Actinospica robiniae DSM 44927: one gene and its partner. The protein of the gene in region 1 interacts with the protein of each later gene in a pairwise test. Links are inferred from orthologs where the notes say so. Each region holds a gene or a part of one and is shown on either strand. Other genes may lie near its edges. The genes, in order: ACTRO_RS04390 and dnaE.

Evidence for each region.
Region 2: the proteins of ACTRO_RS04390 (region 1) and dnaE interact in binary tests that used the Escherichia coli proteins (3 or more experiments, as listed by UniProt). The link is inferred for Actinospica robiniae DSM 44927 from one-to-one orthologs.

The regions. Positions count from the first base shown.
Region 1 is NZ_KI632511.1:1,013,185-1,019,761, forward strand. What follows is about bases 2,594-5,473. They hold ACTRO_RS04390 (pyridoxal phosphate-dependent aminotransferase), read left to right. Parts: upstream 2,594-3,376; coding sequence 3,377-4,570; downstream 4,571-5,473. Other genes in these bases: ACTRO_RS04385 (DODA-type extradiol aromatic ring-opening family dioxygenase), read left to right, coding at 2,594-3,296; ACTRO_RS04395 (asparaginase), read right to left, coding at 4,608-5,473. In the rest of the region: ACTRO_RS04365 (hypothetical protein), read left to right, coding at 1-443; ACTRO_RS04370 (3'-5' exonuclease), read right to left, coding at 449-1,087; ACTRO_RS04375 (class I SAM-dependent methyltransferase), read right to left, coding at 1,242-1,895; ACTRO_RS04380 (RNA-binding S4 domain-containing protein), read left to right, coding at 1,998-2,384; more of ACTRO_RS04385, read left to right, coding at 2,538-2,593; more of ACTRO_RS04395, read right to left, coding at 5,474-5,621; ACTRO_RS04400 (RpiB/LacA/LacB family sugar-phosphate isomerase), read left to right, coding at 5,690-6,142; ACTRO_RS04405 (MATE family efflux transporter), read right to left, coding at 6,152-6,577. UniProt on the Escherichia coli protein: Shows aminotransferase activity with methionine and histidine as substrates, and to a lesser extent also with phenylalanine.
Region 2 is NZ_KI632511.1:6,941,745-6,949,569, forward strand. What follows is about bases 1,556-5,683. They hold dnaE (DNA polymerase III subunit alpha), read left to right. Parts: upstream 1,556-1,892; coding sequence 1,893-5,483; downstream 5,484-5,683. Other genes in these bases: ACTRO_RS50510 (DUF6348 family protein), read left to right, coding at 1,556-1,803; ACTRO_RS29840 (maleylpyruvate isomerase family mycothiol-dependent enzyme), read left to right, coding at 5,586-5,683. Outside these bases: ACTRO_RS29815 (hypothetical protein), read left to right, coding at 1-313; ACTRO_RS29820 (GNAT family N-acetyltransferase), read left to right, coding at 376-816; ACTRO_RS50505 (DUF6348 family protein), read left to right, coding at 872-1,297; more of ACTRO_RS50510, read left to right, coding at 1,315-1,555; more of ACTRO_RS29840, read left to right, coding at 5,684-6,374; ACTRO_RS29845 (tyrosine-protein phosphatase), read right to left, coding at 6,460-7,350; ACTRO_RS29850 (MFS transporter), read left to right, coding at 7,579-7,825. UniProt on the Escherichia coli protein: DNA polymerase III is a complex, multichain enzyme responsible for most of the replicative synthesis in bacteria. This DNA polymerase also exhibits 3' to 5' exonuclease activity. The alpha chain is the DNA polymerase catalytic subunit.

The DNA of each region.
Region 1 (6,577 bases):
GCTGCGTCCTGCCGGCGAAGACGGTGGCGCGCCTGAGCGAGCGCGACGTCTCGCAGGCCGAGTCGATCCAGATGACGCTGACGACCTCGGCGAGCGCGGCGCACGGCTGCATGTATTCGGGCACAGAGCACGGCTCGACCGTGCTGGTCGGCATCGGCTACGAGCCGACCCGGCCCGGCGCCACCGCGCTGCAGTACCTCGCGGAGAACAAGCTGGCGCAGGATCAGACGATGCTGCTGGCGCAGCGGGACGTGCCGGGTCTGGGCGACGCGGCGAAGGTCGGTACGGCCACGATCGAAGGCGAGACCATCGACGTCGTCTCGCTCGTCCAGATCCACGCCGGCACCGTCGCCGACATCTCGGTCACCGTCAGCGGGACGTCAGTGTCCGAGGACGACTCGATCGCGCTGGCCCGCGCGGTGCTGGCGGCCGTCTACCACTGACCCGTCTACCACTGACTCGCCTCCCGCTGGCCGGGCGCGCGCCCCGCGCCGCGCGGGTAGAGCGGCTTCGCGGTGCTCGACTCGTGCGAGTACGGCTCGCGGGGGGCGGGGATCGCGCGGGCCGGTTCGGGCAGGCACTGGCCGCGGCGGATGAAGTGGGCCAGCAGGTGCGCGGTGGCGATCGTGTCGCCGAGGGCCTGGTGGGCGCCGACGAGGTCGATGCCAAGGAACGCGCAGCAGTCGCCGAGGGTGTGGTGGGCCAGCGGCAGGTGACGGTTCGCCAGCTGCCAGGTGCACAGGCCGCCGGTGAACGCGCTCGTCTCGATGCCCGACCAGGTGAAGTGGGCGTTGAGGAAACGGCCGTCGAACTGGGTCAGGCGGTGGGCGACCGGGACGCGGCCGGCGAAGAGGCTGTAGAGGTGGCGGGCGAGGGAGGCGAAACTGGGCGCCGCCTGCACCATCGCCGTGTCGATCCCGTGCACACGGGTCGGGCCGACGTCCCCGCCGCGCGGGCGCAGCAGGGTGTCCCATGTGCCGGTGATCTCGCCGTCCAGGTCCACGTGCACGACCGCGATCTCGACGATCGAGTCCTCGTGCAGCCGGAAGCCGGTGGTTTCGATGTCGAAGACGGCGTATCCGTTCAACGAGCCGCTCCCCGCCTTCTGATCCGCGTCGATCCGGGCTCGATGCTGTCCGGGTTCGTGGCTCGTAGTGTACGGGCGGCGCCGCGCACCGACACCTCGCCGCGCCGCGCCGCCGATCCGGACGTCGCGCCTGAACCTCGCGCCTGAGACAGGGTCAGGCCGGGCGCGGGTAGAGCACGTCATAGCCGATGAACTCGAACATGCTGCCGCCCGGCTCGAGCGGCACGGGCTCGGCGACGCGCCGGTGCGCCCCGACGAACAGGTCGAGCTCTTCGGGGCTGCGGAAGACCTCTGCGAATCCTTCGCGCTCGAACCAGGATGCGACGGCCGGGACCATGGCGGGGTCGGCGCGGCGGCCGCGGGTCCAGACGACCGTGCCGCCGCGCGCGCACAGCCCGGCGCTGGTGCGCACGGTGCGCTCGATGTCGGCCGGGACGATGTTGCCGAAGATCCCGCACAGCAGCACCAGGTGCGCGGGGGCGAGGTCGAGGTAGTGGTCGGTCAGCGCGGCGTCGCCGGTGACGACTTCGACGCCGTCGAGCCCGGCCTTCGCGGCCAGCTCGCGCGCGGCCTCGGTGTTGCCCGGGTCGAGCTCGACCAGGCGGGCCCGGACGTCGCGGCCGCGCGGATGCTCGGCGAGCACGGGGATCAGGTCCCTGCCTTGGCCGGCGCAGGCACTCACCGCGCGCAGCGGCCCGGGCGGGGCCTCGTCGAGCGCGGTGCGGATGCACGCCTGTATCGTCTCGAGCCGCACGACGAACGGGGATTCGGGGTTGTCGTACCGGTCGTGCCAGTTCTTCCAGTCCATGACGGGATCGTAGGGCGCGGATCTCGCCGGGCCGCAGCCATTTATTCGGCCGCGATTTATTCGGCTGCGTGACGGGGCGGCGGATCGGGTAACGTCGCGGGCATGGTCGAGAACGACGCGGCGTCCGGGAACGTGCGCCTGGACGCGTGGATCTGGTCGGTGCGCCTGGCCAAGACCCGCTCCCAGGCCGCGGACGCCTGCAAGGGCGGGCACGTGCGCGTGAACGGGGACAAGGTCAAGCCGGCGCAGGCGGTCAAGATCGGCGACCAGGTGCGGGTGCGCCGCTCGGACGGCTGGGAGCGCACCGTCACCGTCACGAAGCTGATCTCCAAGCGGGTCGGTCCGCCGGCCGCGGCCGAGTGCTACACCGACGAGAGCCCCCCGCCCCCGCCGCGCGAGTTCGCCGGGCCGACCGCGGTGCGCGAGCGCGGAGCCGGACGCCCGACCAAACGCGAGCGGCGCGAGGTGGACCGGCTGCGCCACCGCTGAGGCCGCCGAGCGTCGATCACCGCCGGCCGTCGACAATCGCCCCAGGGCGGCGCGCGCGCCCGGACCCGGTCGGCTAACGTCGTGGGCATGAGCGAAGCCGCGCCGCACGCCACCGTCGTCCCGCCGGTCCCGCAGGTGCCCGCCTCGGGCCGGATGCCGGCGCTCTACCTGAGCCACGGGGCGCCGCCGCTGGCCGACGACCCGGTGTGGCCGGGGCAGCTGGCGGCCTGGTCGGCGGCGCTGCCGCGGCCGAGCGCGATCCTGATGGTCTCCGCGCACTGGGAGGACGCGCCGCTCGCGCTCGGCGCGGTGCGCACGATGCCGCTGGTCTACGACTTCTGGGGTTTCCCGCGGCACTACTACGAGGTCGGCTACCCGGCGCCGGGCGCGCCCGGGCTGGCCGAGCAGGTCCGGGCGCTGCTGCGCACTGCGGGCCAGCCGGTGCAGGACGTGGCGGACCGGGGCCTTGACCACGGCGCGTACGTGCCGCTGGTGGAGATGTATCCGCACGCCGACGTCCCGGTGCTGCAGATCTCGCTGCCGAGCTTGGACCCGGTGGCGCTGTTCGAGGTGGGCCGCCGGCTCGCGCCGCTGCGCGACGAGGGCGTGCTGATCGTCGGCAGCGGTTTCTTCACCCACAACCTCGCCGCCCTGACTCGGGACGGGTCCGTGGCGGCGGCGATGGCCGAGTTCGACGCGTGGGGCCGGGAGGAGCTGGACGCCGGCCGGATCGACGCCCTGCTCGACTTCGCCCACCGCGCCCCGGCCGCCCACGCCGCGCATCCGCGCACCGAGCACTTCGCGCCGCTGTTCGTCACGCTCGGCGCCGGGGAGGCGGACCTGGGCAGCCAGCGCAGCGTGATCGACGGGTTCTGGATGGGCCTGGCCAAGCGCTCGATCCAGCTGGGCTGAGCGCGCGCCGCGGCCTCGCAGCCGGGCGCTAGGGTGGCAGCGACCCGACCTGACCGTGCGCCGAGGGAGCCTTGAAGACCGTGACCGCCGACCGACCGCTGCTCAACCGCCGTCTCGCCGAGTTCGGCACGACCATCTTCGCGGAGATGTCGCAGCTGGCCACGGAGACCGGCGCGATCAACCTGGGCCAGGGCTTCCCGGACACCGACGGTCCCGCGCCCGTGCTCGAGGCGGCCCGGCGCGCGATCGCAGAGGGCCGCGGCAACCAGTACCCGCCGGGCGCGGGCGTGCCGGAGCTGCGCCGCGCGGTGGCCGCGCACCGCGAGCGCCGCTATGGGCTGCGCTACGACCCGGACCGCGAGGTGCTGGTGACGGCGGGGGCAACCGAGGCGATCGCGGCGGCGCTGCTCGCGCTGCTCGAGCCCGGCGACGAGGTGATCGCGCTCGAGCCGTACTACGACTCGTACGCGGCGTGCATCGCGATGGCCGGGGCCCGGCGGGTGCCGGTGACGCTGCGCCCGGACGGGGACCGGTTCGTGCTCGACCTCGACGAGCTGCGCGGCGCGGTCACCGACCGGACCCGGCTGATCCTGCTCAACACCCCGCACAACCCCACCGGCACCGTCCTGCCGCACGAGCAGCTCGCCGCGATCGCGGCGCTGTGCGTGGAGCGGGACCTGCTGGTGGTGACCGACGAGGTCTACGAGCACCTGGTGTTCGACGGGCTCGCGCACCGGAGCCTGGCCGAGCTGCCGGGGATGCGCGAGCGTACGGTGGCGATCTCCTCGGCGGGCAAGACCTTCTCGGTGACCGGCTGGAAGGTCGGGTGGGTGTGCGCGAGCCCGGAGCTGACGACGGCAGTGCGCACGGCCAAGCAGTTCCTCACCTACGTCGCCTCCGGCCCGTTCCAGTACGCCGTGGCCGAGGCGCTCGCGCTGCCGGACGCGCACTTCGACGCCCTCGCCGCGGACCTGCAGGCCAAGCGGGACCTGCTCTCGGGCGCGCTGCGCGACGCCGGGTTCGGGGTGATGCGCTCGCAGGGGACGTACTTCGTGACCGCGGACATCCGGCCGCTCGGGCTTCCCGGCCCGGAGGGCGTGGACGGCGAGGCGTTCTGCCGGGCGCTGCCGCACCGCGCGGGCGTGGTGGCGATCCCGAGCCAGGTCTTCTACGACCACCGCGGCGCCGGCGCCCCGTATGTGCGCTTCGCGTTCTGCAAGCGGCCCGAAGTGCTGGCCGAAGCCGCCTCCCGGCTCAAGGCACTCGCCCGCTGAACCAGGCCGCCACGGCCCCGGCCCGGCCGCAGCCGGCTTATCCGTGCTCGTCGAACGCGGCGCGCACCCGCGCGTCGTCGGCTCCGGCGGCCAGCAGGGTGCGCAGCAGGATCCTGGCTTTGTACGGGCCGAGCCGGCCGCCGTTGATCAGGCCCCTGCGCTGCAGGTCGGTCTCGGCGCCGGGCGCGCCGTAGGTGTTGCGCAGCACGGGCCCGGCGCCGGTGCGGGAGGTGAGCACCACCGGGATGCGCGCGGCCAGCTCGCCGAGCGCGGGCGCGGTGCGCCCGGGCACGTGCCCGACCCCGAATCCGGCCACGACCAGGCCCGCGACGTGCGGGGCGAACCCCGCCAGGGACGTATCGTCGTCCTCGTCGAGCACGAAGGTGTGCACGGGCACGCGCGTGGCGGCGAAGGCGCCGGCGGACGGCGCGGGCAGCGGGGCTCGGCGCGGCGGGCGCGTGAGGATGCGCACCCGGTCCTCCTCCAGGTGCCCGACCGGGCCGGTCTCGGGCGAGCGGAACGTGGCGGTGGAGGTGGCGTGCGTCTTGCGGACGTAGCGGGCCGGGTGCAGCTCGTCGTCGAAGGCGACGAGCACGCCGAGGCCGCGCGCCTGCGGGGCGGCGGCGGTGCGCACGGCCGCGAGCAGGTTCGCCGGGCCGTCGGCGCCGGCGAGGGTGGGGTTGCGCATCGCGCCGGTGAACACCAGCGGCTCCTCGTGCGCCCAGAGCAGGTCGGCGAGGAACGCGGTCTCCTCCAGCGTGTCCGTGCCCTGCGTCACCGCGACCCCGGCCGCCCCCTCGCGCACCGCCTGCCCGGCGCGCTCGACGAGGTCGGCGATCTGAGCGAAGGTCAGGTCGGCGCTCGGGTGGCGGGTGACATCCTCGATCCGCAGCCGCGTGCCGCCCTCGGTGAGCAGCGCGTCGAACCCGGGCACCGTAGCGGCCAGGTCCGCACCGCTCAGGCGCGCCACCACCGTGCCGCCGGGCCCGGAGGTGGTCCCGGCCATGGCGATGGTGCCGCCGAGGGTGTAGAGCACGACCTCATCAGGCATCGCAGGCCCCTTCCGTATCCGAGTGTTTCCACCCTAGCGCGGCGGGCCCGGGGGTTTAGGATCACCGTATGCGCATCTCCGTGGCCGCCGACACCCGCGACGGCATCGCCCCGCTCCTGCCGGCCGCGCTGACGCGGCTCGGCCACCAGGTCACGGCGCACGGCGCGCTCTCCGGGACGCGGGCCGCGCACGACGCGGCGTGCGTGTGGTCCGCGTGCGCGCGCGAGGCCGCGCGGGATGTGGCCGAGGGCCGCGCGGATCAGGCCGTGGTGGCCTGCTGGACCGGAACCGGCGCCTCGATCGCGGCGAACAAGGTCCCCGGGGTGCGCGCGGCGCTGTGTACGGACGCGACCACCGCCGCCGGCGCGCGCCGCTGGAACGACGCGAACGTGCTGGCTCTGAGCCTGCGCCTGCTGTCCGAGCCGGTGCTCGAGGAGATCCTCGAAGCCTGGTTCGCCGCGGCGCCGAGCACCGAGCCCGAGGACGTCGCGGCCCTCGCGCTGCTCGAGCAGGCTCCCTGAGCCCGGGCCCTAACCCTCCCCGGACGCCCCGACGCGCAGCCACCGGGTGCCGCGGGCCCGGACCCACAGGAACGCCAGGCGCACGAGCGTGAACAGCCCGATCGCGCCCCACAGCCCGGTCAGCCCCCACCCGGCGCCGAGCACGAGCGCGAGCGCGCCGAGGAAGACCGCGGTGCACGCCAGCGACGCCCAGGCGAGGTAGGTCGCGTCGCCGGCGCCGATGAGCACGCCGTCGAGGACGAACACGACACCGGCGACCGGCTGGAACGCCGCGGCGAGCACGAGCGCGGGGATCAGGGCGTGGCGCACCGCCGGATCGCCCGTGAACGCGCCGGCGAGCACGGGGCTCAGGGCGAGCAGCCCGATCCCGGTGACGGCGCCGAAGCCCAGGCCCCATCGGTTCATCCGCGCGACCACGGCCCGCACCTGCCCGGT
Region 2 (7,825 bases), 5.9 Mb from region 1 along the record:
ACGTTCCGTGCTGGTCACCCTCGTCGCGGCCGCTCACGTCACCGTCGAGGCCTGGTGGGGCACGTCCTTCCAGCCACCGGAGCCCCGAAGTGCGCACGCGGTCGTCTTCGACGAGCGGCTCTTGCCCGGCGAGCATGCGATCGCCATGCCCGACGACGTCCCCTCCGTGGCCTCGTTCGCGGCCGTCAGGATCGACGGTTCGGTCCACGTGTTCACGGTCGGGGAGATGCCGACCGCGATCACCCGGCTGGCGCCCGCCTCATCGTCGGATCAGCGGTTACCGCCGGTCGCGGCGGTGAACACGCACAGCTGATCCCCCGTCGGCGGCGCCTGTGGACCGAAGCCTCCGGATCTCGGTCCTGGCATACTCGCGCCATGACGACTGATCACAGCGCGCCGCACCTGATCACCGGCGACCAGGACCCCGAACTCTCCGCCGTGCTGGATGCCGGACTGGACGAGTACAACTTCGCCGCGACCGGCACCAGCAAGGAGGATCAGGGGCACTTCTCGGTGAAGGTCGTCGACGGTGCGGGGCAGATCGTCGGCGGCCTGACCGCGTGGTACTGGGCCGGGCTGTGCGGCATCAGCATGCTGTGGGTCCGCGAGGGGCACCGCAAGGACGGCTGGGGCAGCAAGATCCTGCTCGCCGCCGAGCAGGAGGCCCGCCGACGCGGCTGCGACCGCGTCTGCGTGTCGTCTTTCACCTTCCAGGCGCCCGAGTTCTACCAGCGGCACGACTACGTCGAAACCGGCCGCACGCTGGGCATTCCCGGCGGCGCGGAGGACGTGCACATGTTCAAGCGGTTGATCTGAGCAAGTCCGGAAAACCGGCGGTGGGCCGAAGTTCGGCTCGGCTAAGATCCGCGGCATGCCCTTGATACGCCGTGCCAAACGCCCCGCCGAGCCGCCGCCGGAGCGGCTGGCGGACCTCGAGTTCCTCGCGCTGGTCAAGGCGAGCCTGGAAGCGTACGTGCCGGGCGTCACCCGGGGCGCGGAGCTCAGGGGCAACTCGCTGATCAGCCCGCAGGGGTGGGCGGTGGCGGTCGTGCCGCCCCGGCATGGCGGCGGACGCCACTACGACCTCGCCGCGCTGCCGGACGTGAGCGTGCAGCCGGAGGTGCCGCACTTCCTGGACTGCGTCGCGGCGATGGCCGGAGAAGAGCGGCGCGCCGCGGACAACTGGGTGCAGACCGCAGGGGTCTGCCTGCTCGAACTGCTCGACCGGCGCGAGCGTTTCGCCGGCCACACGGGGCCGGATCACGAGCGTGGCGTGCGCCGTTCTTCAACGGGGTGAAAGTCTTCTACGGCGGCATGCCCGAATCGATGGAGTGCGAGATCCGCGTCAACGGCGAGCGGCACGAGGCCGCCTCCGCCGCGATGGCCCCGCTGAACCTGCCGGTGCCGAAGGCGTTCACCGCCGTGCGTTACTACGCACTGCTCATTCCACTGCCGCCCGGCCGAACCGAGCCGGTGTTCCCGAACGTGCGGCTCGATCTCGATGAGCCGGCCGCGGGCGAGGTAGCCGGCCACGGGCCTGGTCATCAGCACGACGACGCCTGCGCCGGAGCGTGCCAGTGCGGCGGGTGCCTCGACGGCGAACATCCGGGCTTCGCGCTGCCCGCCCCCTACCTCATCGAGCAACTCTCCGACGATGAGCGCACCCGGCTCGTGCGCGTCAGCACCGACGTGATGGTGATCGCCGAGGGAGTGGGCAACTTCCTGCTCGCCGAAGTGCTTCGGAAGCGCTGGCCGGCGGCGCAGGTGCTCGGCGACCGGGACCCGCGGCTACGGGTCGGCTGAGCCCGGCGGGGCCCGGGCTCAGCCCATCTCTGGAAGCACTAAGGTGGAGTCGGCCCGCGTCAGCCACGTAAGAACGGAGCTCCCCGACCGTGTCTTCCGACTCCTTCGTCCACCTGCACGTCCACACCGAGTATTCCAAGCTGGACGGTGCGGCCAAGATGAAGCCGCTGGTCGCGGAGGCGGCGCGGCTGGGCATGCCCGCGGTCGGGATGTCCGACCACGGCAACATGTTCGGCGCCTACGACCTGTGGAAGACGGCCAAGGACGCCCGGGCCTCGGGTGCCGATATCAAGCCCATCATCGGCATCGAGGCGTACGTCGCGCCGGAGTCGCGGTTCACCAAGAAGCCGGTGTTCTGGGGCGGTCCGGCGCACCTGCGGCCGTCTGCGGGCGGGGACGACGAGGAAGAGGGCGGCAAGGACGTCTCCGGGCGGGGCGCCTACACCCACATCACCATGCAGTCGGTCAACGCGACCGGGCTGCGCAACCTGTTCAAGATCTCCTCCATCGCCTCGTTCGAGGGCTTCTACAAGGCCCCGCGGATGGACCGCGAGCTGATCTCGCAGCACGCCGAGGGCATCGTCGCCACCACCGGCTGCCCCTCCGGCGAGGTGCAGACCCGGCTGCGGCTCGGCCAGTTCGACGAGGCGGTCAAGGCGGCCTCGGCCTACCAGGACATCTTCGGCAAGGACCACTACTTCCTCGAGCTGATGGACCACGACCTCGGCATCGAGCGCCAGGTGCGCGACGGCCTGCTCGAGATCGGCCGCAAGCTCGGGATCCCGCCGCTGGCCACCAACGACTCGCACTACATCACCGAGGACCAGGCCCCCGCGCACGACGCGATGCTGGCCATCGGCGTCGGCCGCAACCTCGACGACCCCACCCGCTTCCGCTTCAACGGCACCGGCTACTACATCAAGCCGGCCGAGGACATGCGCCGGCTGTTCGACTCCGTGCCCGGCGCCTGCGACAGCTCGCTGCTGATCGCCGAGATGGTAGCCCCGGACGCGTACGACGAGGTCTTCGCCGAGAACAAGTCCTGGATGCCGCAGTTCCCGGTGCCCGAGGGCGAGACCCAGGCGTCCTGGCTGCGCAAGGAGGTCTACGCCGGAGCGCACCGCCGGTTCGGGCCGGAGCTGAGCCAGGAGTACGCGGACCGGATCGAGCTCGAGCTCGCGCTGATGGAGCGGATGGACTTCAGCGCGTACTTCCTCATCGTCGGTGACATCTGCCAGTACGCCAAGCGCACCGGCATCGCGCTCGGCCCGGGCCGAGGCTCGGCCACCGGCTCGATGGTCGCCTACTGCCTGCGCATCACCGAGCTCGACCCGATCGAGCACGCGCTGCTGTTCGAGCGGTTCCTGAACCCCGAGCGCATCTCGCCCCCCGACATCGACCTCGACTTCGCGGACGACCGGCGCGACGAGATGCTGCGCTACGTCACCGACAAGTACGGCGCCGAGTGCGTGGCGCAGGTCAACACCTTCGGCCGGATCAAGACCAAGCAGGCGATCAAGGACGCGTCCCGGATCCTGGGCTACCCCTTCGCCCTCGGCGAGAAGATCACCAAGGCGCTGCCGCCGCCGGTGATGGCCAAGGACATCCCGATCTACGGCATCTTCGACGAGAAGCACGACCGGTACAAGGAAGCCGGCGAGATCCGCTCGCTCTACGACGCGGACCCGGACGTGAAGAAGGTCATCGACACCGCACGCGGCGTCGAGGGCATGATGCGCAACTTCGGCGTGCACGCGTGCGCCGTCATCATCGGCTCGCAGCCGCTGACCAACGCCGTCCCGCTGCACCAGCGGGAGAAGGACGGCGCGGTCATCACCGGGTTCGAATACCCGAGCTGCGAGGCCATGGGCCTGCTGAAGATGGACTTCCTGGGGCTGCGCAACCTCAAGGTCATCTCCGACGCGATCGCGCTGATCAAGGTGAACCACGGGGTCGAGATCGACCTCGAGACGCTGGAGCTGCAGGACGACAAGACCTTCGAGCTGATGTCCCGCGGCGACACGCTCGGGGTGTTCCAGCTCGACAACTCGGGCATGCGCAACCTGCTCAAGTCGATGGGCGTGACCAAGTTCGGCGACATCGCGGCCGTGCTCGCGCTCTACCGGCCGGGCCCGATGGAAGCGAACTCGCACATCAACTACGCCGAGCGCAAGAACGGCCGGCAGGAGGCCACCCCGATCCACCCGGAGCTGGCCGAGGTGCTCGAGCCGATCCTGGGGGAGACCTACGGCCTGGTGGTCTACCAGGAGCAGGTCATGGCGATCGCGCGGAACCTGGCCGGCTACTCGCTGGGCGGCGCCGACCTGCTGCGCCGGGCGATGGGCAAGAAGAAGAAGGAGATCCTGGACGCCGAGTTCGAGCGCTTCTCCGCCGGCATGGCGGACAACGGCTACTCGAAGGAGGCGATCCAGTCCGTCTGGGACGTGCTCGTGCCCTTCTCCGGGTACGGATTCAACAAGTCGCACACCGCCGGCTACGGCATCGTCTCGTTCTGGACCGCGTACCTGAAGGCCAACTACCCGGTCGAGTTCATGGCCGCGCTGCTCACCTCGACCGGTGGCGACAAGGACAAGTCGGCCGTCTACCTGGCCGAATGCCGGCGCATGGGCATCCGGGTGCTGCCGCCGGACGTGAACGACTCGGCCCACCAGTTCACCCCGGTCGGCGCCGACATCCGCTTCGGCCTCGGCGCCGTGCGCAACGTCGGCGAGAACGTGGTGGACGCGATCATCCGGGCGCGCAAGTCGAAGGGCACGTACACCTCGTTCGGCGACTTCCTGGACAAGGTCGAGCTGGTCGTGTGCAACAAGCGCGCGGTCGAGTCGCTGATCAAGTCCGGCGGGTACGACTCGCTCGGCCACCCCCGGCGCGCCCTGATCGAAGTGCACGAATCCGCGGTCGACTCGGTGATCAGCCTGAAGAAGGCCGAGGCCTTCGGCCAGGACTCGCTGTTCGGCGAGCTCGGCGCGGACGAGCCCGACGCCGGCTCCTTCGGCGGCGCCGCGATCGCGCAGGACGCGCCGGAGTGGAGCAAGAAGGTCCTGCTCAGCTACGAGCGGGAGATGCTCGGCCTCTACGTCTCCGACCACCCGCTCGGCGGCGCGGAGCCGCTGCTGGCCCGCAACCGCGATCTGTCCATCCCGGATCTGCTGGAGAACGAGCGGACCGAGGGTCCGGTGCGTATCGCCGGCCTGATCACGAAGGTCGACCGCAAGGTCAACCAGCGTGGCGAGACGTGGGCGGCCGTGGTGGTCGAGGACCTCGACGCGAGTATCGACGTGCTCTTCTTCCCGCAGGCCTACCAGCTGTACATGGACGAGCTGCGTCCGGACGCCGCGGTCTCGGTGCTCGGCAACCTCAAGGAGCGCGACGGGGTCAAGTCGGTGATGGGCAAGGAGCTCGCCCCGCTGGACATCTCCACCGTCGGCTCCGACATGCCGGTGCTGCTCACGCTGCGCGAGCGGCGGGTCAACGCCCAGTCCGTGGCCGAGCTCAAGCGGATCCTGGAGACCTACCCGGGCGGCCAGCGGGTGCAGCTGAACGTCGTCGGCAGCGACACGACGGCGAAGTACGCGCTGCCGGCCTACCGGGTGGACGCGGGCAACGGCTTCTACTCCGAGGTCAAGGCCCTGTTCGGCCCGGGGGTCATGGCCGCGTGACGCGCGGCCGGCGGGCGGCGGCGCCTGTCCGACGTGCGGCTACGACGGGCGGCACGGCCTGACCTGTCCGATTTTGTCGGTAGCGGGTGATTGACTCGATGTATGGAGACCACACGCCTTCGAGCCGATCTGAACCACGAGTTCCAGCTGCTGCGCGCGGCGATCGCCAGTGCCGAGCGTTCGGCGAAGGTGCCGTGCTGTCCCGATTGGACGGCGGATCAGCTCGCCCACCACGTCGCCCAGACGTACCTGCACAAGGTCGAGTGCATCCGGCTGGGCGCGTTCCCGGAGAACTGGCCGCCGGAGGGTATCGACCCTGATCCGGTCGCAGCCCTCGACGAGGAGTTCGCCGCGCTCACCGCCGCCTTCGACGCCCACGATCCGGCGGATGCGGCGGCCACCTGGCACGACCCGGACCAGACGGTCGGCTTCTGGATCCGCCGGATGGCGCACGAGTCGGTCATCCACCGCGTCGACGCGGAGCAGGTGGCCGGGATCGAGCTCGCGCCGATCGACGAGGACATCGCGCTGGACGGGATCGACGAGTTCCTGACGCTGTTCGTCGGCTTCTTCAGCCGGAAGTACCCCGAGGAGTACGGCTCCGCCCTCCGCGAGCCCGACCCGCGCCCGCTCGCCGTGAGCGCGGGCGGCAGCACCTGGACGCTGACCACGTCGGAGACAGGGGTCGACGTCGCCCACAGCGCGCCCGGCGAGGCCGCGGCCGCGGCGACTGCGGCGTCGGCCGAGCCCGCTGCGGTGACGGTCTCCGGCTCTCCCGCCGAGGTGCTGCTGTGGCTCTGGGTCAGGACGGACGACGCCGCGGTGCAGATCGAGGGCGACGATCGGGCGGTGGCGCAGCTCAAGGCCCTGCGAAAGGAGGCGACGCAGTAGCCAGTCGAAGGTCGAAGTTCGAAGGTGAAAGTGAACGCGGGTCCAAGTGCTTCGGCCTGCGGCGGAGCGTTCGGCGCGCGTCAGCTCAGCTTGCTGCGACCGTCGCCTCAAGCAGTTCGGCCCGCAACGCCGCGACTGTCGCTTCGGTCAGTCCGTGCGCCTCGAGGTACCCGCGCGGCGAGCCGTAGCGCTCATCCAGTGCGGCGAGCGTGTCCTCCAGCAGCCCGGCCGAGACGTTCGTCCGGATGCGGCCGAGCAGGCCGTTGTTGCTCGCGACGTAGTCGGCGACGATCGCGGTGCGCGGCACGCCGAGCAGGTCGAGCAGCAGGGCGATGGTCAGTCCGGTCCGGTCCTTGCCCGCGGTGCAGTGCACCAGCGCGGGCGCCGCGTTCGGTCGGCCGAGTTGCTCGAGCAGGTCGACGATCCCGGTCGCGCTGCGCTCGACGATGTGCAGGTACATCTCCATCTGGCCGCCGGGCAGATCGTCGAGTGTGCCGAGGTAGTCGAGGACGACCAGGTCGACCGCGGTGAGTTCGGCGTGGGACAGCCGGCTCGGAGCTTCGTCGCGCTCCTCTTGCGTGCGCAGGTCGAAGATGGTGCGGAGGCCGAGGTCGGCGAGCGTCCGGGCGCCAGCGGGCGTCAGCTTGTCGAGGGCGGCGGAGCGCAGCACGCGGCCGCGACGCACTGTGCCTAGCGTGCCGGACAGGCCGCCGAGGTCGCGGGCGTTGTGCACGCCGGCGATGTTCAGCACGCGCTCGAGGCCGACCTCGTCGAGGTACGCGGCGGGCAGGCCGACGTCGAAGGACGCGGCCGCCTTCGCTGGCGCATCGGCTTTGAGCAGCGAATATGCCGGGCTGGACGCGCCCGAGTCCGATGTGGCGGGGGGCAGGTTCACGGGCGCGGGCGGGTGCACGGGCGTGGAGGCATGGGCGGAGAGGGTGATGGCGGACTGGTCGTGTTCCTCGACGCTGCTCATTCGGCCACGCTAACCCAGACGGGTTAACGGAGGTTGGTCGACGAGGGCCGATCCGGAGGCCCGGACGAGCTAGCGCGCCGGTTCGAACTCCGCGCGGCGGCCCGGCTCCCAGGCGGGCTCGCGACGCCGGTTCGAATTCCGCGCGGCAGGGCCGGCTCCCATCCCGCCCGCTGAATACTGGGGGTACGTAAGGTTCAAGTAGCTGTACCATTCTTTACCGTGTCGTCCGTGACCTCCATCCCGTCCTCCGCTCCGTCCGAGCCGGATGACGAGGGATCCGCGACGGACACTCTCCGGCTCGACGCGACTCCGCCGAGTGACGAACCGTCGGTGCGGCGCGGGCGGCTGCGGAAGCTGGCCGTGGACACGCGGCCGCTGCGGCACCCGTCCTACCGGCGGCTGTGGACCTCCAGCATCGTCACGGCCATGGGCAGCCAGATGACCGCGGTCGCCGTGCCGTTCCAGGTCTACCAGC